One region of the Paenibacillus sp. NPDC056933 genome, then DNA from elsewhere that is predicted to be linked to it. Evidence: riboswitches for the same ligand, from Rfam matches in the RefSeq annotation. Region 1 holds a riboswitch; the other holds the start of a gene.
The links. Region 1 has a riboswitch for ZMP and ZTP ahead of ACFTRD_RS10995 (bifunctional 5,10-methylenetetrahydrofolate dehydrogenase/5,10-methenyltetrahydrofolate cyclohydrolase). Riboswitches for the same ligand answer to the same signal wherever they lie in the genome.
Positions count from the first base shown of each region.

Region 2: it holds a riboswitch for ZMP and ZTP, as region 1 does, so the genes downstream of both, ACFTRD_RS23405 (TIGR01440 family protein) here and ACFTRD_RS10995 (bifunctional 5,10-methylenetetrahydrofolate dehydrogenase/5,10-methenyltetrahydrofolate cyclohydrolase) in region 1, are expected to answer to the same signal.

Region 1 covers NZ_JBHUQN010000001.1:2,455,992-2,467,183, forward strand. The annotation lists gene ACFTRD_RS10960 (family 43 glycosylhydrolase) at 1-350, shown strand, start outside; gene ACFTRD_RS10965 (YojF family protein) at 710-1,054, shown strand; gene bshB2 (bacillithiol biosynthesis deacetylase BshB2) at 1,078-1,752, shown strand; gene ACFTRD_RS10975 (class I SAM-dependent methyltransferase) at 1,975-2,649, opposite strand; gene ACFTRD_RS10980 (hypothetical protein) at 2,785-2,943, shown strand; gene ACFTRD_RS10985 (hypothetical protein) at 2,974-3,384, shown strand; gene ACFTRD_RS10990 (DUF817 domain-containing protein) at 3,560-4,357, opposite strand; gene ACFTRD_RS10995 (bifunctional 5,10-methylenetetrahydrofolate dehydrogenase/5,10-methenyltetrahydrofolate cyclohydrolase) at 4,509-5,366, opposite strand; ZMP/ZTP riboswitch at 5,419-5,500, opposite strand; gene ACFTRD_RS11000 (MarR family transcriptional regulator) at 5,731-6,213, shown strand; gene ACFTRD_RS11005 (nitroreductase family protein) at 6,225-6,809, shown strand; gene ACFTRD_RS11010 (nitroreductase family protein) at 6,827-7,312, shown strand; gene ACFTRD_RS11015 (MFS transporter) at 7,484-8,746, opposite strand; gene ACFTRD_RS11020 (ArsR/SmtB family transcription factor) at 8,787-9,692, opposite strand; gene ACFTRD_RS11025 (MBL fold metallo-hydrolase) at 9,938-10,600, opposite strand; gene ACFTRD_RS11030 (hypothetical protein) at 10,848-11,192, shown strand, end outside.
Region 2 covers NZ_JBHUQN010000003.1:723,508-734,699, reverse strand. The annotation lists gene wecB (non-hydrolyzing UDP-N-acetylglucosamine 2-epimerase) at 1-1,033, opposite strand, end outside; gene upp (uracil phosphoribosyltransferase) at 1,072-1,701, opposite strand; gene ACFTRD_RS23410 (serine hydroxymethyltransferase) at 2,126-3,373, opposite strand; gene ACFTRD_RS23405 (TIGR01440 family protein) at 3,417-4,010, opposite strand; ZMP/ZTP riboswitch at 4,150-4,231, opposite strand; gene ACFTRD_RS23400 (low molecular weight protein arginine phosphatase) at 4,321-4,893, opposite strand; gene ACFTRD_RS23395 (manganese efflux pump MntP) at 5,015-5,575, opposite strand; gene ACFTRD_RS23390 (L-threonylcarbamoyladenylate synthase) at 5,749-6,942, opposite strand; gene spoIIR (stage II sporulation protein R) at 7,179-7,838, opposite strand; gene ACFTRD_RS23380 (FtsW/RodA/SpoVE family cell cycle protein) at 8,161-9,381, opposite strand; gene ACFTRD_RS23375 (FtsW/RodA/SpoVE family cell cycle protein) at 9,718-10,938, opposite strand; gene prmC (peptide chain release factor N(5)-glutamine methyltransferase) at 11,024-11,192, opposite strand, start outside.

The DNA of each region.
Region 1 (11,192 bases):
GGTTGCTCGTCAGAGTGTCCAATCCATCCCACGGTACGGAACTGGGCCAGAACAATTATGATGCTTTACAAGGTTATTACGCCTATCTAACTACAAGCGGAGTCAGTCTGGGCAAGATGAATTATAATTGGGTGCTCCTCAAGAGCAATGCGCAATCATATGCTACCAATACCTGGTATCATATGAAAGTTGCTGTTAATGGTACAAACATCAAAGTGTATGTAGATGATATGGTCAACCCGAAGATTGATTATACAGACAACAGCCTAAATCCGTTCACACATGGCAAAATCGGTGTTCGCACGGCTAACAAGCACACGCATTTCGATAACGTATCTGTTTCCCCTTGAGGTCGAAAGCATAAACGCGGAGAATGAAATGGTTATAAAGAGAACTGAGACGTATAAAGCCGCCAATTGGCGGCTTTTTTGTCTTAACAATATAAGCCATCGTCATTTCTCAGTAGCTAATTCAACAAATTCATTGTTAATGAAATGATGTGGATGATATCGTGCATCATCCCCAACTTGCGTCACTTCCGAAATTGCTTGAGCCGCCGTCCATCCACGTGCAAAAAGAAGAAGATTTTACAGAAATCAGTGAGTAGAGAACTGCAAAAACATTACACTCTTTCATTTGCTGTCTATTCTCACAACACATATGTTAAAATGGATCTAGCAACTTACTTTTTATGAACAAGGAGGCCGCCATGCAGCCAATAGAGCCTCAAGACATCCAATCACGGATTGATCGTTTTCTCGATCAGGACCTATATATGCATCTCGAACTTACATCAGGTGCATACGCCAGTCACTTTGATAGTACCCGTCATCCAGGGTCGGCGTTCATTTCCAATGCGGTTATACGATATACGCAAGGATCTATCTCCGGCACGGGACCCTACCGAGTTGGCTTAAAAACAACTCACGGCTGGGTATATGCTGAGGGACTTACACACATTGACGAGCTGGAAAAGGAACGACTCATTCTGGCCGGTCACGACAGTCAAGGAAAGCTGGTTGTAGCTTTACAACTTAGTCGGGAAATGTTCTGATGAAAGCGGAGGATCAATTAAGAATGAAAAACAAACAGTACGAACATCAGCGTATTTTGGTTGTGTTTCCGCATCCCGATGATGAAGCGTTCACGGCTTCGGGAACGTTGGCGAAGTACATAGAAGGCGGTGCTCACGTCACTTATGCTTGCCTGACACTAGGGGAGATGGGACGTAACATGGGCATTCCGCCGTTCGCCAACCGGGTCACCTTGCCAGCAATCCGTAAGGAGGAACTCATAGAGTCCTCCAATGCAATTGGCATTCAAGACCTGAGGATGCTCGGTTTTCATGATAAAATGATTGAATTCGAAGACCCTGAACTTCTGGATGGTCAGATCATGGCACTCCTCAAAGAACTGAACCCGTCACTGGTCATAACATTCTATCCAGGGTACAGTGTGCATCCTGATCACGACGCAACCGGAGCTGCTGTTACGCGAACGATTGGCCGTCTACCCGCAGAAGAAAGACCTCTTGTGTATTGCTGCGCGTTCTCGAACAATCACGAGCAAGATATCGGTAAAGCGGATGTGATTGAAGATGTGACCGGATTCCTTGCCCCCAAAATGGCATCGATTCGAGCTCACCGATCACAATTCCAAGCGCCGGAGCTTGTCGGCAAGCTGGAATTGGATGATGAACAAATCCGAAACCGATTTGGACGAGAAACATTTTGGACATACCGATTCCAATAATTTTTATTTTTCAAATTGTCAGACCAAAAGTCGCCCGATGGGCGACTTTTTTGGTTTTTACCTCCCAAGTTTCTTCAAATAGAGTAATTCAAAAATAAACAGATATAACAATATTCCCGTGAACTTGATTAATGACAGCACAGGTTTGGTTTGACACGGCGATAGAGCGCAGAGATTGTAAGACCGGACCCTGAGCATTTGTTGCTCGTAATCCGGCCTTTGTTATTTTTGTGCGCAAAACACCGCGAAGTCCAAATATTTATACATGTAATCCACCATGCTGAAGCCGGCTTCCTCCAACCACACTAGCTGATCTTCCAGAGGGGCGTTGATGTCTGCTTTCCGTCGTTCAATCGAAGCCGAGATGGCCTCATCAGATAATCCGCTCCGATGAATCGATTTCAACCAGCGTTGGCGGTAATAAGTGTCCGTATCAACTGTTCTTCCCTGAACCTGGTCCGCGTTAATGAAGAGCCCACCAGATTCCAGCAGCTCGTGAACAGTACAAAATACGTTTTTCTTGTCAGCATGGTTCAGATGATGTATGGAGAGGGATGAGATAACCATATCGTAGGAACTGGTAAAATCATGTCTGGAATAATCCCCTACGACATACTGCACTTGGGTAATATCTCTAAACCTGTGACGTGCTCCTTCAAGCATTTTTTCACTAATGTCTACCAGAGTCAGCTGTGCTTTTGGGTATTTTTGCAGCAGCATTCCGGAGAGTAGTCCCGTACCAGCGCCCAAATCAAGAATACGCGGGGATTCTAGAGGGCTTTCCATCAGATCCAGAGCCATTCCATAAAACTCATCAAAACAAGGGATTAGCTGTTTTCGTTGCACATCATAGTCTTCGGCTATCCGATCGAACAGTTGCTTAACCGTAGGTTTCATTGACGCATCGCTCCTTGAGGTCTTTTTCAATATTTTACAAGAGCGATAAGCTAAGGGGAAATACTGAATATGGATAAGTCTATAGGTTAGAACTATGGGTTTCGATCCACTTTCAAGGGTAATCCCGACTACTATGTGGATATTGAAACGCTGCCCTCTGATTATGATCTGAAAGAGCTTGAGACAGCGGGGCGAGATGACTTGGCAAAAGCCGGTACGGTGTCTGACTATAGTGGAGAATTGATCAAGCACCCGCTTGGTTTCGCTGAGCTATCTACCGTTCAAGTAGAATAGTAGTTATCGTCATCTTAAGGAGTAGTTATCGTGATACAAAGAATGCGAAGCAAACGAATCTTTCGAATCACAGCGATCGTCATCTTACTTTTGCTCACATTATCCATCGCATTTGTTTATGTTAATGACAGAGCTGGAGGGTTGTCCGATCAGCGTATGTCCAAGGCAATGGGGATGAGTGATACCCTTCATATACCTGTAGGTAAAAGTCCTGAAAAAGCAATTCAGAAATTTAGAACCAATGGCGAATCATCACAAATCATTCATCAAGAACCGGTCGATGGCGGCATGATCTTGTTTACGCATAGAACGAGTCAGGAAAATAACAGCAATCTACAGGTGGAGTATGCTCGAAAGATATTATTCGGGTGGAAGTGGGTATGGGGTGGAGGTGGGCTCGGAACAAATAATCTGGTTTGTGTTCTTGCCCTCGTCAGCTAAGATCCCCTATGAGATTAAGGGATTCAACGATAAAGGAGAGCTCATAACCCATAAACAAATTGAAGATCCGAATGACAGTGGTTCCATGGTTCTAGGAGAGAGTTAAGGATTGTGCAATAAAAAGGGAACAACCCATGGTGTAAAGGCTGTTCCTTTTTTGCTATCGCCAATAAAACTATCTACGATTGGCTTTGACGTATTTTAGTTGTGCAACAATGATCACACTAATAATTACCAGTAGGAACCAAGAGCTGATCTTGCTAAAACTAACCAGTTGCCACGAGTCATGTTGGTCAGGGTATTTCCAGCCATTAAAAAATGTGGCTATATTTTCAGCCGTCCAGATGAAAAAACCTACGATGATAAAAGCCAGTGTCAATGGCATTCGATATGTGCTTAATCGGACCCGGTAGATAATCCATGTTTTCCTAAATACGATAAATACAAGCGCCGTCAGCCACCAACGAAAATCGGGAATGAAATGATGTGTAAAAAAATTGATATAGATGGCTCCGCCTAACAGAACCGAAGACGCGAACCCAGGCCAACCAGTCATGTCCATACGCAATCTGCGCCATATTTGACACATAAAGCTTGCTACACTTGCATACATAAATCCACTATAAAGGGGGACGCCAAAAAGCTTGGTAAAAGCAGGCTCAGGGTATGACCATGATCCCATCCAGACTTTATAAATCTCCAGCACCAAACCAATTAAGTGAAATATACATATGACTTTGATTTCATCACGTGTTTCCAGCCCGCTGCGGTACATAAGGTATTGCACTAGTAATAATACAAGTAGAATGGCATCATAGCGGTGAAGGAAGGGAATCTCTATAACGCTTGACAGGGCTAAGGTTCCAAAGATCGCCACAGGAAAAATGCAACTCATCGCCTGATGATAGCCAAAATGCAGGAGCTGTACTAAAGGTTTCAATTGATGTTTATCTCCTTCCCAAGCCTTGTTCATAATAATATAGATATAATCCATTTGTAAAAAGAGAAAAAAATATCTCCGAATTTTCTTGTTTTCCGTTCAAAAAGCGTATGCAATGTGACTACAGCTACTTGAGGATATAATTAAAAAGATCCCTTCGAATTGAAGGGACCTGACTGTGGATCTAATTCATTGACTTTTCAGAAAGAATGGTTGCTGACTTAATCGTATGTTCAATGAGTGTAGCAATGGTCACAGGGCCAACGCCGCCCGGTACTGGTGTAATTGCTGAAGAAGGAGCAAAGCAAGCATCATAGTCCACATCTCCGACATTTCCTTTGTTATAACCTGCATCGATAACGACAGCACCAGATTTAATCCATTCTCCTTTAACAAAGAGCGGTTTGCCCACGGCTGCAATAATGATATCGCCAAACTTCACGATTTCTTCCAGATTCATGGTTTTGGAGTGGCAGGTCGTCACCGTTGCATTCCGGTTAAGCAGCATGGCTGATACAGGCTTGCCCAGAATTGGACTTCTTCCAATGACCACCGCATGTTTGCCTTCGATTTGAATATTGTAGAAATCCAGAATACGCATAATAGCCTGTGGTGTACAGGAAGGAAATTCGGCTTCTCCAAAAGCATTAAGTGCAAAACCAAGGGTCGTTACACCGTCAACGTCTTTCTCGATACTGATGGTATCAAAAGCTGCTCTTTCATCGATATGATTCGGGACAGGGTGCTGGAGCAAAATGCCGTGTACGGAAGGGTCATCATTTAGCTTGTTGATCTCTTGAATCAATTCCTCTGTGGTGGTGTCCGCAGAAAGAACGACCTTAATGGAATGCACACCAATGCGAGCACAAGCATTTCCTTTCATACGCACATAGGTCGCTGAGGAAGGATCATCTCCGACCAAAATCGTCGCGAGACAAGGCTGGATGCCTCTTTTCTTAAGAATGGCAACCTTGGAGGCCATGTCTTCCTTCATAAAATCCGCTACCGTTTGTCCATTCAAAATCAGTTTGTCTGTACTCATATCTCACATCGCCCTTTCAATATAAAAAAGAGGCAAGGAAATAAATATTCCTTACCTCTGCCCAGGCGTACGGCTTATTACAAAACCATATGCTCCCTCACGGTTCACCGTGTTCGCCAGTTACATATGGTCGTTTAAATTGTTTAGATAGATAGTACTTGAAAAAGAAGAAATGTTCAATAGTTTGGCAAATGAGCAGACACGTTGTCAGCGAAAAAATTTTAATCATGCTCAATGTAGTTGATAACCATTATCATTCGTGATATATTGTTAATTAGTAAACAATAATTATTAGAATTCGTAATTTTATACTTGAATTTAAAACATTTTTTTTGTTTATCGGTAAATAAGGAGTGATAGAAGGATGGATTCAAAAGATCGAACAAAACAGTTGCTTTATGACCAATTTATCCGTTTATTACATGTATATGAGAATCACAAGGATACGGAAATCGAGCATTTTCTAAGTATCGCCCAGCGTGAAAGCATCGAGAAAATTCCTCAGCATTTGACCGCGATTCATATGATAGATTGCATTGGCAAGCATGAGCCTATTAACAACACGGGGATTGCCGAGGCGATGAATTTGTCCAAAGCAAGTATCACCAAGATTGGCAAGAAACTGCTGGAGGAAGGATTCGTCAAACTCACGAAAATGAATGACAACAAGAAGGAGAGCTATTTCCGGTTGTCAGCGCAAGGCAAAAAGATATTTGAACTGCATGAACGTCTGCATGTACATGAGGCTGAACATTTCTATCGTACTTTGGACAAATATTCGGAAACGGAGCTAAAAGTAATCCATCGATTTCTTCAAGACAGCAGTATAAATATTGAATCCAGGTAAAACGAAGGAGAGTGAAGCATTTGAGTCTGGCGGAATTGATCAGGGAACGCAGAAGTATTCGTAAATGTAATTCCAAGCCGGTGGAACAGGAGTTAGTTGTTGAATTGCTGCGCAAGGCCACACGGCTTCAACCATTTGTTGAAGCTGGCTCGTGGCGTGTGGTATATGCCGGAACTCCCGAAGCACGCAAACGGCTGGTGGATTGCATGCTGGAACAGATGTCGCAGAGCAAGTTGGGGAAGCTGATTCCGGGAAAACTGCTGGATGTTTTTAAAAAGAGGTTTAGCGATATTCCTGCTCATGCCATTGTTATGTCGACTGTAGGACCGGATCGTCTGACCAATGACCGCAATTATGCGGCTGCCTGCGGGATGATGCAGAGCTTCCAACTGCTGGGCTGGGAACAAGGGTTAGGAATGCTGTGGGATACAGAGTCCATGATTCAGCATAAAGGATTTTTCCAAGGGATTGGACTGCGTGAGGATGAAAGATTTGTTGGCATTCTTCATATGGGATATTACGACAAAGCGCCAAGAAGTCGGAAAAGAACGCCAGCTGAGCAGAAGTGGACTGTATTGCGAGGGCAGGCTACGTAGAAGAGGAGGATGTAAAAATGAAATTGTTCGATCTGGAAGGAGACATGAATAATCCGAGTGAGTTTTTGGATCGACCGGTACCGCAGGCGCTAATCCTTGAATTGCTCAATCATGCCGTATGGGCGCCAAATGATGGACTCCGTGAGCCATGGCGATTTATCTTTGCCGATAACCGTAATGGGAAGCTTATGCAGGGATTGCAGGAGCACGCTCCAGCGTATCTTCTGGTCCTGGTGAAGGAAGAGGCGGATCATCATAAGCGGGAAGAGGACTTTGCAGCCGTCTTCTGTCTGATCCAAAATTTTCGATTGCTGGCTCATGAGCAGCGTCTGGGTGTGCGCTGCACATTGCATGACTGGATGTACGATCGGAGCCGTGCTGAAACGTTTGGTGTACGGAGTAACGAGCGGATTGCTGCGGTACTAGAATTGGGATATGGCGCTGAACAGCTGGAAGGGAAAGCTGAAATAGCTGAACCTCAGCTTCAGTTCGAACTGTTGTAGCGAGGAAGATGTAAGGGAAGAGAATTCAAATGAATGAGGAACGACAAAACCTTGATAGGGATTGTCGTTCCTTTTTATGTGGGGGTGTGTATCAGATTTGTAGGTTACAAGCCAGCTAAACTGGATATGTACGACGAATCCAAAGATCTACCACTGTAGAAAATGACATTTCTATAATATATTAATTCCCTTGTTATGAGAATTAAATTGTGATTTATTCTGTAAAGTAGATAAATCACCATCTAAATTTTTCAGATTCGGAAGGAATGCTGCGGCGGCCGAACAAAGCAAGGGTAGAAGACCCAAAGACAAGAATAGGATAGGCAGACCGTAGCGTTCTGCCACTGCTGCACCTGCCAAAGCACCCACAGGCTGCAGTCCTCCACCAATGAGGAAACGTATCGAGTTGACTCTACCTTGCAGAGATCCAGGAACAAGCGTGCCATGCAAAGAAGAACTGAGAGAACCAAAGAAAGGCCCTGCAGCACCAGCGGCACATAAGGCAACGAGCGCAAACGGGTAACTCGGGAATAGGCCCAGCAAGGCGTTAAAAAGCCCGATGGCGGCTAGGCTGCACAGCATCACTGTCCGTCGTCTTTTGATTTCGCCCATCCACGAGATGACTACTAATCCTACTAATGTGCCACATGCGGAAGCGGTGGTCAGTGTGCCCATAGCAGCGGCATCCCGATGTAACACTTCACGTACAAAAGGAATCATCATCGTCCAGATGGCCACAGAAGACATGTTACTGATCGCAACCATTCCCATAATCGAGAGCATGGCGGGGAAACTACGATAAAAGGAGAACCCTTCATGAATATCTCTGATATACGCTTTAATGGAAAAGGAGTCCTTTGCTGACGCCGGCTTCTGCATTGCGGGCAGACAGAGCAATGTGGCGATGGCGGCGGTGTAACATACGGCGTTGATGCCAAGCGTCGGCAACGCTCCGGCGGCGGCAGTAAGCGCTCCAGCCAGGGCCGGCCCCAACAAGGCAGCTGCATTACGGCAGCCGTCGATTACCGCGAATGCACGCACCAGTTTGCGCTTACCTGACACTCCCGGAACAATAGCCATCGCTGTGGGCATGAATAGGGCAGAACATGCCCCGCTCAACCCTGCGGCCAGAAAAAGATGCCATAATTGCAAGTGGCCTGCGAGTCCCAGACTCAGCGGCAATAAGAGAGCAAGCAACCTAACAGAAGCAAGCACTGCCATGAACCGGCCCCGGTGCAGCCGATCAGACAACGGTGAGCCGATCAACCGAAAGGCCACTTCTGGAATCGTAAAGCATAGTGCCATCGCACCCATGGCCATTTTAGATGCAGTTATTTCATAGACAAGCCATTCCATAGCCAGAAGACCAAATACGTCACCAAAAGAACTAAGAGTAACAGTAGCTAATAAACCATAATAACTGCGCTTAAGCATGAGAGCTCCTCCGTATGCGTGGGTTAAAGGGACCTGATGATCATTCTTCGATATAAGCTGAAATCTGTTCCGAAAGTTTGTTGAGGGCTTCCAGACGCAGGCTGTAAGAGGTCGTTTTCTGGTTATAATGCACGATCACAAGGCCCGCTGCCCTTAATGAAATCAGGTGGTAGTGTACCGTGCTCTTAGAAAGTTTAACCTCGCTAACGATCTCAGTGAATGTTAACTGCCTTCCAGCCAACAGGCGGAGGATGTATAATCTGGTTTCGTCGGACAATGCTCGTGTTAGACGCAGCAGTTTATGTTCAGGCCGCCCCGCTGCTGGAGGGAGAATATCGGCAGAGTAGCTGGTGAAAATCACTTCATCAAAGATGGCTGAGGTGACAAAGGGACGGGCATGATATTGAGGAATTAGAATCACTTGTTTGAGCAGAGGGGTGGGATAAAGACGCATACCCTCCGTAGCCTCCTCATAGACCTCTAGGTCATTGGTTCCGTTTAGAGTGGACCGTCTGGTTTCAGCTTCTAAGGCAAGACCTTCGATAACCGCCGAATCGATTTGACTGAAATAGTGTTTATCCCATTCACGCAGCGCTTCGGTTGTCCGACTGCGCAGTTCCGGGAGATTGGAGGGCACGGACAACTTCACATTAGCAGCGATATCATACAGCTGGCCTGTAGACAGATCTTCAAGCCAATCCAAAAAAGCACTCACTGAGCGTTCTCCGGGGCAACTCCAAATATAAGGCGCAAGGCTGAAATCGCCTACAAGTTTTATCGTCTCCCGCATTTGTTGGAGTTTGGCAGGTGCGAATCGATCCTGTACTTCTTTAACCCATAGTTTTCCGGCATCCAGAGCATTATGATTCTGTTTGCTCATGAAAACCGTCAGGCTGCTTACACATTCATAAATGGGTGCGAAATCAACTTTCACTTTGTAGTTCATAACTCGAAATTTCTCCTCGTCTCTATTGTTCTATATTTATAGAACAACTCATTTGTTTTATTTTATACGAACAATTATGGGTTTGCAACAAAAAGTCTAATGATTCACTTATTCTCTTCAACGAAAAAAGACGTTCCACGGGTGGCGAGCACCTGAAGAATCGTCTTTAGGATTTATTCTGACAGCAAAATGAGCAGACATTAAAAAATAACCGAGTAATACTCTCCAAAAGTGTATATTAAACTTTAATCTTGGATGAGTTCTGCTAGCTGATCTTTCACATTTACATCACTTAATCCCCCGTGGTAACAAATGACAGATGTAATGTCTAGATCTGCATACTTTCTTAACGAGAGTTTTGCTGCGTTCATATCCGGTGTAGTCGGGGCGTGAATTCCCCCAAGCATACCGTCTACACTGTACATGGAGTCTCCGGCAATGAGAATTTTGCTTTCCTTCAAATAAAGACTGATATGCCCAGGTGTATGCCCAGGCGTGTGAATAACGCAAATCCCGCCGCAAAACGGCAGTTCCTGACCATCTATTAAGGTATCGTGTACTTTGCCCTTTGGAGGATTGTCCAAGTGACCATCTTTCAAGAGAGGCAGCTCCCCTTGGATGTACGGCTTATCCAGTTCGTGTGCATATACATTAATAGTGTTGCCACGCGTCTGCAAAATCTCCGGAAGATTCCCTATATGATCGACATCCTGATGGGTCAAAATCACTGCATTTAATTTGTCTAACGAGACGCCAGTCTTTTCCATTGCCAGACTCAGATCCTCAAATTGACCTGGAAAACCAGTGTCTATTAGAATCGTCATTTCTTGATCCTTTAAAAGAATGGGGTGGATCACATTCCCATGATAATCCAGATGGAGCATTTCAACTCCCTTTGAAATTTCCATAATATTCGTCCTCCGTAGAAAGAAATTGATAAGTAAAGTATCTCTTTGTAAACGAATCAAGTTCCTAAAAAGATATGGGGTACAGTTCCTTCAAAAATAAAATTAATGGTAAAATAAAAAAAGGAGGGGATATCATTTAGCTTACACAGCTACAATATTTGAGCAAAAAACTGAATTCAAAATGGTAAACTTTTATTATTGAGTAAATACACAGATGGTATAGAAATGTTGGAGGTGCAAGGTCATAGTGAAGAAATTAATCTTGGCAACACTATTATTCTTAACGAGTTACTTATTATTCTCATCAAATTCAACGGAAGCTTCAACAACAGTTAAAACCGCTGTACATACCTATAAAGGTCAACCGTATGTTCAAATTAGTGGTGGAAATGCAATAGTTATAAAAAAAATAAATGATACTTTAAAGGAACATACAGTAAAAGTAGCTAATGACAATAAGGCTCTCCAACAAAATAATAGTGTAGCTTGGAACAAAACGAGCGTGAAAACAACGTACAATAATAATAAAATATTATCTGTAGCATACACAGATGGGCTCAATTACAGCGATGACAATATAGGAACATATGTA
Region 2 (11,192 bases), on a different contig from region 1:
TGCTTGCATACAGCGTCTCGTCTGTAAGCAGAGCTCTGGTCCGTTCATATACACGTTCCTCTTCGGTGCCTACCAGTTCAAGTGTTCCTGCTTCGATGCCCTCCGGGCGCTCCGTTGTATCCCGCAGGACGAGAACAGGCACACCAAACGAAGGCGCTTCTTCCTGCAAACCGCCTGAATCGGTCAATATCAAGTGAGTATGCGGGTAAAAGTTATGCAAATCCACGACGTCTAGTGGATCAATCAATTGAATACGGGGATGATTCCCCAGAATCGCGTGAGCCGGCTCCTTCACAGCAGGACTTGGATGCACCGGGTACACGATGGCAATATCCTCAAACTCGTCGGCAATCCGTTTGACGGCCTGGAAAATGTTACGGTGAGGCTCGCCCTGGGATTCACGGCGGTGAGCTGTCATCAGCACAAGACGTTTGCCTTTTGCCCAATCTAGTACCGGGTGTGTGTAATCCTGCCGTACTGTATATTGAAACACATCTGTTACCGTGTTGCCTGTGACATACGTACTAGACTCTGATTTATTTTCTTTGGCAAGATTGGAAGAAGACCAGTCCGTTGGTGCAAAATGCAAGTCAGCAAGTACGCCGGTTAACTGACGGTTCATTTCTTCCGGGTATGGAGAGAGCTTGTTCCATGTTCGAAGGCCCGCTTCCACATGACCCACCTGGATCTGCTGCAGGAACGCAGCATAGCTGGCTACAAACGTAGTCAGCGTATCACCGTGAACCAGCACGATATCCGGTTTGGCTTCACGCAAGACTGGCTCCAGACCTCCCAGCACACGAATTGTAATTTCATTCAGCGTCTGGCGATCTTTCATCACATCCAGGTCATAGTCTGGATGAATATCGAATACTTCTAGAACCTGATCCAGCATTTGGCGGTGCTGTGCAGTAACGCAAACGATGGATTCAATCGATTCGGGATGTTTCTGCAATTCCAAAATAAGCGGAGCCATCTTGATGGCCTCCGGGCGCACCCCGAATATCGTCATGACTTTAATTTTCTTGGACATTGAAGCAAAGCCCCTTTTCTATTCAGCATGCAATATGCTTATTTTGTGCCGTACAGACGGTCTCCTGCATCTCCCAGTCCGGGAACGATATAACCATGATCATCGAGACGATCGTCCAGCGCAGCCACGTAGATGTCTACATCCGGATGTGCATCCTGAACTGCTTTTACCCCTTCAGGAGCTGCAACAAGGTTCATCATTTTGATCTGGGTGCATCCGCGTTTTTTCAACACGTCAATAGCTGCAATGGCAGAACCGCCAGTTGCCAGCATCGGGTCAATTACAATCAATTGGCGCTCTGTCACGTCTGTAGGCAGTTTGGTGTAGTATTCTACCGGTTGCAGGGTTTCCGGGTCACGGAACAGACCCACATGTCCAACTTTTGCAGCTGGCAGCAATTTCACAACACCATCCAGCATGCCGAGTCCTGCACGCAGAATCGGTACCAGTCCGAGCATACGTCCAGAGATGACTTTGCCCTGTGTGGCTGCTACAGGTGTCTGTACATCGATAGTCTCCAGCTCAACATCTCTTGTAATCTCATAAGCCATCAGCGTTGCCACTTCATCCACCAATTCACGAAAATCTTTCGTATTCGTACGCATGTCGCGTATAAACGTCAGTTTGTGTTGAATCAAAGGGTGATCACATATTACTAATTTTCCCATCTAATTTGTCCCTCCGGTAAGTTCTTCATGTTCAGCATTTCCAAATATGCCTAATCACCATTCATAGGCCCGATAAATCCTGTATATTATATCATCACCTACACCGAATTACACTATCAAAGGGCACCTAATCATTACAGAAAACCGAATCCTATAAAAATAGGACCGGAAAAATGAGTCTTCCGGTCCTTTTTGCTCCTGCTGTTATGTCGTTGAGATGATGAAATGCATGTAAACACGATGATGCTCCGCAAACAGAATGACCCTTCGATCGCTGTTATCCCCGGATTTTTTTGAACCCCCTTATTAAGGGGGAAATCCGGGAATAAAGGCGAACGCTACGCTTCTACGTCTTCATTCTGTTTGCTCCGTCTGCATGTTTACATTAAGAACATCTCAAATACAAACAGCATGAGCAAGTTTTTTAGTATTTAAGGTCGGTGTACAGAGGGAATTGATCTGTCAGTGCCGTCACTTCCGCACGAGCTTCATCCAATTTCGCTGCATCTTTAGGGTTTTTCAATGTTTTGGCAATGATCTTACCAATCGCTACCATTGCTTCTTCGTTCATACCGCGGGAAGTGGCCGCAGGTGTACCGATCCGGATACCACTCGTTACAAACGGGCTGGTTGGATCGAACGGAATTGCATTTTTGTTCACGGTAATGCCGATGGAATCGAGTACATGCTCGGCTTCCTTACCTGTGATGTTTACGCTGCGAGTGTCGATCAGCATCAAGTGGTTGTCTGTACCGCCGGATACGATGTTCAAACCTTCAGCAATCAGCGTTTCAGCCAGAACCTGTGCATTTTTCACGACATTTTGTGCATATGTTTTGAATGATGGCTGCAACGCTTCACCGAATGCTACCGCTTTGGAAGCAATCACGTGCATCAGAGGTCCACCTTGGGAACCCGGGAATACGGCTTTATCAATGGCTGCTGCCCATGCTTTGCGGCACAAAATCATACCACCACGAGGTCCACGCAGCGTTTTGTGTGTTGTTGTTGTTACAAAATGCGCATGTGGAACCGGGCTTGGATGCAATCCGGCAGCCACCAGTCCTGCAATGTGAGCCATATCCACCATAAACAAAGCACCTACATCATTGGCGATGGAAGCAAGCTTTTCAAAATCAATGGTACGCGGATATGCACTTGCACCTGCAACGATCATGCGAGGACGATGTTTGAATGCTGCTTTGCGCACTTCATCGTAATCAATCAGGAACGTATCTTCTTGTACACCATAAGCCACGAAATTGTACAGCAAGCCGGAAGCGTTAACCGGGCTACCATGAGTGAGGTGTCCACCATGCGCAAGGTTCATACCCAGCACAGTATCACCAGGTTTCAAAGCCGCAAGGTATACTGCCATGTTCGCTTGAGCACCGGAGTGAGGTTGAACATTGACATGTTCAGCTCCAAACAATTCTTTGGCACGATCACGTGCGATATCTTCAACGATATCGACATGTTCACAACCGCCGTAATAACGTTTGCCTGGATATCCTTCAGCGTACTTGTTCGTCAGTACAGATCCCATTGCTTCGATTACCGCTTCGCTTACGATATTCTCGGATGCGATCAGCTCGATGTTGTTTTGTTGACGTTTCAGTTCAAGATTCATCGCTTCCAGTACTGCCGGGTCATTCTTGCGCAATTGTTCCATGATTAAATTCCTCCCAGTTTATAAGTGAAATGGTTGAATAAACTTAGTCACAAAATGTCGAATCTGGTTGCTCTTCCATACGATACACTGCGCGTTCGCCGCCAATCAACTTGGGACGAGTCAATGCTGTAGTTACACGGGCATCCCCGATGTAGCGGAGCGCTGTTCGGAAAGGCACCGCCACATGCCGCAGATGCATGCCAATCATGGTTTCCCCGATATCCAGTCCCGCATGGGCCTGCACATGTTCAGCCAGACATGGATCAGTCAGTGAGCGATACGCTGCGGATGCCATGGAGCCACCTGCTTTTGGCACAGGAACAGCACCTACCTCAGTCAATCCAAGACGTGTAAGCAAGGAACGCTCCATCACCAGAGCACGGTTCAGGTGCTCACAGCATTGGAATACAACATCAAAACCGAACTCCTGCTGCACCTCGGATATACCTGCAAGAAGCTGCTGCGCCACTTCGATCGCACCGCTTGTACCAATCCGTTTGCCTGCGACTTCACTTGTACTGGTACCGATCACAACGATCTGTCCATGTCCAAGCTGTCCGGCAAGCGCCAATTCACGCAGAATGGATGCGGTCTGTTCACGTAATCCGGGTTGTTCCGAATCCAACTCAATAGTCATCCTATCGCCTCCCGATAAAATCATGCCCGACTTCCTCTTAGCTGTCCTTCGTATTCTTGCACGGCATTTCAGGTACTATTATAGCGAATATTCAGATGAAAGACGAAAAAAAGAGCAGTCTGCGGGTATCGCAGAATTGCTCTTTTGCCCAGGCGACCGGCCGTTTGTTCCGGTGCTCCATCGTGGTTATGCCCACTTCGTCGCCAGTTACACCGGATCCCTGTTTTCCCCTTCATCATAAAACAACCTGCGTCTAAAATCAACGGGTAATTTACATCCCGTGTCCGTTTTTTATAAAAAATGACTCGAATTAATCTAACTTGTCCAAAAGTCTGTCGAGCGCGGTCCGAATCTCTGCCGCGGCTACATTGTAATCATCGCGACTGCCGCCAAACGGGTCCGAAATATCAAAGCTCGGAATGCGCTGCCTGATCTCAATCGCCCGCTCACGTTCAGACGCCAGGATCTCCTGACCGAGTGCACGTTTCATCTCCAGTGTGGCAAACAGGCTGTCCAGTTCCTGAAGATCATTCAGGACGTTCTCATCATTCTCCACATATTCTTTCAAAGTGTACGTCTTGTGCACCGCGTCGGGAAAAACCTGCATAACATGCTGTTTATGGCTCCGTGTTAACGTTAGAATAAGGTCCGCCCAGCCGACCAGGTTCGGACTAAGCATCGTCGAATGGGGTGGCCCCTCAACGTTATGATCCCTCAATACGGCCTCCGCGTGGTGAGAAATTGGCATGCCCGTTGTTGCGGCTACGCCTGCAGAACGAACATCCACTTGAATGCCCCTCTCAGACGCCAGTTTACGCATAAGCCCCTCTGCCATGGGGCTGCGGCATGTATTTCCTGTACATACAAACAAAATATGTTTCATTGTGTTAGCCTCCCCATTTTGCAAATATTGTCGAATCATGTTCTAAACCCATCTAATCAAGTAAACCTATAACTCTATATTGAAGACTGTACTTGGCTGTAGTCGTCATTAACGTTGTATTCTAAAATATAAACAAAAGTCCAAAAGCAAGCAAGATCGCGCCGCCGACTGCTTCCCCGTAGTCCCCCATATTTTGGCTCACACGCCGTCCCAACAGCAGACCCATAACAGACATCACTCCGCCGCATACACCGAAAGCCAGCACGGTTAACACCAAATCACTGCTGAACATGCCGAGCGAGACACCAACGGAAAATGAATCAACACTGACACTGAGCGAGAACAAAATCACACCGAGCAGAGATCGATGATCCACCAGCTTGGTATCTCCCTCACGAAAAGCATTCAGAATCATATGGGCACCAAGCAGCACCAACAGACCGCCAGCTGCATACGTGGTGATGTCACCCAGCAAAGAACTGACGTATTTGCCCGTATACATGCCGATGAGCGGCATGATGATGTGAAACAGGGCCGTTACGGTACTGATCCGCAATATGTCTCGCAGACGGATACCTTTCATGCCAATCCCGATTCCGAGTGAGAAAGCATCCAGTCCGAGAGCGACGGCCATTATCAAAATGGTTACTAACTGCCCAACATGGGCAGATACATCCCACATCCCCATACCCCCAAGTCACGTAAAGGTTCTTGTACACCATATGCGGACAAGGACATAAACATGACCGGAGAAGTCTTTTGGCATGACTGGCATTCAACGAATGAATGACTAGTCGTGGCTAGAGGACGGATGCAGAAGGAAATATTCTTAGCGATATTATAGAAAAAGGGGAGCTATCCGTTACCGACCTGTATGAGTCGGTGACCCGCCGCCTTGAGCAGCCGGTTCATGACGGCTGCTCCCAGCCCTTCGCGCGAGCAGGCCTCAGCCACAATATATGTGGCGCCCTGCTCATCGCAGCTGCGCAGCGCGGCGTACAGCCGGCGCGCTGCTTCCTCCAGCTCGCTGGCTTCGCCCAGCGAGAACACGGCATCGGCGCGGTACTGCTCCGCGTGCTCGGCGAACGCCAGCACCGCGGTGCGCTCCCCGCGCTGCGCCGCCTCCGCGAGGGCGGCGCTGATCCAGGCCGCCACCGCTGCGGGCGGCCCCTCCACCACGCACAGCGCGCCTGTGGGCGCATAGTGCGTGTACTTCATGCCCGGCGAGCGCGGCGCCGGGCTGTCATCGCCACCGGGCCCATCGGCGAGCAGCGCCGGGTCCGTGGCGACACGAGCGGCAACGGCGGACAGCTGCTCCGCCGTAATGCCGCCAGGGCGCAGGATGGTGACGGTACCGTCGTCACCGACCTGCACCACCGTGGACTCGACGCCCACCCCGGTGGGGCCGCCGTCCACGATGCCGCCGATGCGGCCTGCCAGATCCTCGCGCACATGTGCGGCGAGTGTCGGGCTTGGCCGCCCGGAGCGGTTCGCGCTCGGTGCGGCGACCGGGCATTCCGCCGCCGCGATCAACTGCAAGGCCACCGGATGGTCCGGCATGCGCACGGCCACCGTATCCAACCCGGCGGTAACCCGCGGGGATACCGCCCCCGGCCTAACCGGCAGCACAATCGTAAGCGGTCCCGGCCAGAAGGCCGCCATGAGCGCCTCCGCTGTGCTGTTCACTTCCGTGACCAGGGAATCCAGCTGGTCCCGATGGGCAATATGCACAATCAGCGGATTGTCCGAAGGACGTCCCTTCGCTGCAAATACAGCTTCCACCGCTGCTGTACTACGTGCATCTGCGCCCAGACCATATACCGTCTCGGTCGGGAAAGCCACGGTCTGACCTTGACGAAGACAGGCTGCCGCAGCCTGCAGGTCCGCGAGCGCCTGCTGGTAGGCGCTGCCTTTTGCCACATCATCCGAGTTTTTATTGGCTACAAGTACATTGACATCCCAAATATGTGTAACCAGTTGCCCTGTACTTCTATCCATCCCCACGCCTTTCATGGAAGACTGATGCAATTGTTCGTTCTCTCTATTCATATATCCATCATTCCTAAACTTCAGTAGGGTAGTAAACGCAAGACATCCCGCTTCCGCGATGCCTTTTTATCTTTTATGGCTGATTCTTATAATTATAACATATCTGCTCCACCCGGGGATGCGCCCCATTCACAACCATTTAGCTTCATGGGTGAAAAACATGTATTCATAATAATAGCAAAAGGGTACTCCCCTAATTCGAAGTCCCCCTGATCATTTTTACGCATACCCACATGTTATGCAAACAATCCCGTTACCCAATCCCACAACTTTACTGCCATATCCCACAGGAAGAAACGTGCCTCCGGTGTGGCTGCCTGCACGGATGCTTGCGCATCTCCTGGCTCTGCAGCCACTGCTGATGCTGTTGCAGGCTTCGCTAGGGCATCACCTGTCCCTGCATCAATGAAACATAATGGCGGAAACAATACACACCACCAGTTTTGCCCTTCGCCTTTACCCAGTGTTATCCGCACCGCTTCATAATCTCCAGCGGGATATACGGTACCCCCATATAATTTGGTAGGAAACGGAACAACGCCGAGTTCCACCTGATACGAATAGGTTAACCCACGATTGGCAAGCTCTTCGCCCACACGATCCTCGATTTCCGATAAATGCTGACGAATGACCCCACGCGCTTCTTCCAGACTTTGCGGATTCTCCAGCTCAGTTACCCATTCATCCATCTGGGCAACAACTGCATCACGAATCTCGCGTTTGACCAATTGATCCCCCGCTGCATCCGAGTTTGCGAGAATACGCAAGCGAATGGATTGTTCCGGAATCGCTGTGGCTGCCACAGCTGCATCGGTTTTCTGACCTTCCCACATCATAATGACCATCATAAGACATACCATAATAAGTCCAATTTGTTTTACGATTCTTCTGCTCATTCCGTTCTCCCCCTCGGCTCCCGTGATCATGATTCCTGTAACTCTCTCATGTCTATCAGTATGCCCGGAAGAGTTGGAAGTAAACCTGGTAGAACGATAAATCTATTAAAATTCGAACAGAAAGGATAGACTTGAATCGTTAAGACCTTTCTCTTGCCCATGGCCGATAGAAATCAAAGAAGTGCCTGCCTATGGAACACTTATCGGCTGGCACTACCTTGAAAAATCTAAATCCTAGCTTACCCTTATTGTCATACTCCAACATAGTCTGATTAGAATATGGAATGTTCATAACAAAGATTTATCCTACAAAGATTAAAGATTACGCTGTTGTCTTTTCCTTTTTGACCATACTCCATAAGCGTTCCAGCAAGTTAGGTCGTTGTTCTCCCATAAGAAGTTCGTCCTCTTCTTCCTGACCATATAATTTAATACTCATCACCAGCCCGATACACGCCATATTAATGAGCAATGAGGTACCGCCATAGCTGATAAACGGCAGCGTAATGCCTGTGAGCGGCATCAGCCCAAGGAAAGCCCCTATATTTTCAAACACTTGATATAACAGCATGCCAATAATACCTACAATCACGACAGGCCCTGCCCGGTCCCTGCAATGTAGAGCGATTAACACCATACGATGGATGAGGATAAAGTACAATAAGAGCAGAACAGATCCACCTACAAAACCAAACTCCTCGGCAATGACCACAAAAATGGAATCTGAATACGTATACGGTACCCGCCCGGATTGCACGGATGTACCCTGCATGTAGCCCTTGCCTGTTATACCTCCTGAGCCTATGGCGAGAGCCGCATTTTTCGTATGCCAGGAAGCCTTCGACGTGGCTTTATCCGGGACAAGCCAGGGATCAATTCGCTCAGCCCAGTGTTCCCGGTTCGCCTTTTCCAGAAAAATAAAAATCTCATCATGATACGACGTATATGCTTTGACAAATCCAAAAAAGGTTACTCCCACAATGGTAAGAGCAATTAGTGCATGAGACCACTTGATATTCCCTATCCATAACACAGCGACCAGAATCACGATGTATCCGAGGGCATTGCCCAGGTCATTCTGAGCCATCACAAGCGCAAAGGGTACGAACGTCCATAATCCGATGGGCACGATATCTTTCCAGAAACGAAGCGTAGATTTTTTTCTTTTGACCAATACATGCGCCAGAAACAGAATCAGGATCATTTTGAACAACTCTGCCGGTTGAAAAGAAAGATATTCATTAATCTTGATCCAGCCATTCGCATTATTGATAGGCCCGCCAACAAAGTTGACAAGAATCAGCAGAACGATCCCGACTCCGTAAATATAAAACGCATATTGGATATACAGTTTATAATTGACCAATCCAATACCAATGATGGCCACGAATCCAATCACGTAAAACAATAACGTTTTGATATGATGATTTCCAAGATTCGGATCGGACTGAATTGCACTGTACACCGTAAATACACTCATGACCATAAGCAACAACAACACAAACAAAATAACCCCGTCCATCTTCTTCAGCATTCTCAGCATGTTCTCACATATCCCCCTGAGGCTTATTAACCCATTAATCATTTCCAGTAGTCTTTAATATTACCATTGTATATAATTGGGAGACAAATTGGAAATTACGTACACTAACCACCAGTATGGAATATTCCTATCATCCAGTAGCATAATGGGGCGTGAGACCCTTCAGAACCCTTAGAAAAACAGTTAAACACCCCTACTTATTTCATGGACCATTCGATTTAAAAAAACGAAAAACCCTGAGTCCAACAGATCCTCTTGCTCTGATCTGTTTGGTCTCAGGGTTACTTTTTTCACTATACTTCGGCAAATCGTCTAGTTCTATTCCTTGAATAAACGCTATTGCTCCTGCTGGGATGGATTGCGTCTAAACAGCTTCATGACCAGCTCTGTAATGCCTGGTTGTTCTGAGGAACCAAGGATGTCCTCGTTCTCTTCCGTGTGAACCTTGATACTCATCACAATCCCCATGCTGACCATGTTGATCATAATTGAGGTACCCCCCGAACTGATAAACGGCAACGTAATCCCTGTCAATGGCATCAGACCAATGAACGGACCGATGTTGACAAAGATCTGGTAGAGCAGCATCGCTATAATACCAACAATCAGATAGGGCCCTGCCCTGTCCTTACATTCCAGCGCAATCAGCACCAGCCTGTGAATAAGAATGAAGTACAATAGCAGCAGCACAGAGGCGCCTATAAACCCAAATTCCTCCCCAATCTGTACAAAGATCGAGTCGGCATATGCCAATGGCACCCGATTCGACTGAATCGTTGTTCCTTCCAAATATCCTTTGCCCGTAATGCCGCCAGAACCAATCGCAAGCTTCGCATTATAGGTCTGCCAGAGGACATCTCTTGAGGTCAGTTCCGGCACGAGCCATGGATCGAAACGATCCGCCCAGTGCGAACGCCCAACATCCTTCAGAAATTTCACAATCTCATCATGATAATGAATATAAGCCTGTATACCACCGATAAAAGCAGCCACAGCGATGATAAAACCAATAAGAGCATGGGTGAATTTAATATTACCAATCCATAATAGTCCCACAAGAATGACCACATAACTTAACGCATTCCCCAAGTCATTTTGAAGTAATACGAGTAGTAATGGCGGCAGTACACAGAGTGAGATTGGAATGACATCACGTCCGAAATATAGCGGACGATTCTTCTTTCGGGCCAAAAAGGCTGATAAAAACACAATCAGGCATAGCTTGAACAATTCAGCAGGCTGCAAACTGACTCCGAATATGGATAGCCAACCTTTCGCTCCATAATATTCTTTACCAAAGAATATAACGAAAACGAGCAGCAGCATACCCACGCCATAGATATACAAATAATTTTTGATAATGAATTTGTAATTGATCATCGAGATCCCAAAAAAGACCACGAAGCCCAAAATATAATACATCACTGCACTTTTCGTGAGTCCCTCCAGCTTTGGTCTGCCAAAGGTGGTACTATAGATTGACAAGATACTGATGACCATCAGAATAAGCAATATAAAAACAATCGAGTAGTCTATTTTTTTGAATTTATGCAGCATGTAATTATGTTCCTCCAAGCATTCAGCAATCTCCGGTATATCTCATTGTAGAGGATTTCACGGCAAAAGGAAAACCCGCGGAACCTTACATTTTCGTCACCTGTTCCGAAGTGCGAACACCCAGTACATGCCGTTCAATGCCCGCAAGGTCCGGCACGACGATAATTTCCGGCCAATATCCGGCCGATTCAAGCAGGGCCGCGATGTCCCCGGCCTGTCCCTGACCCAGCTCAAAACCGATGACCTGCGGCGGT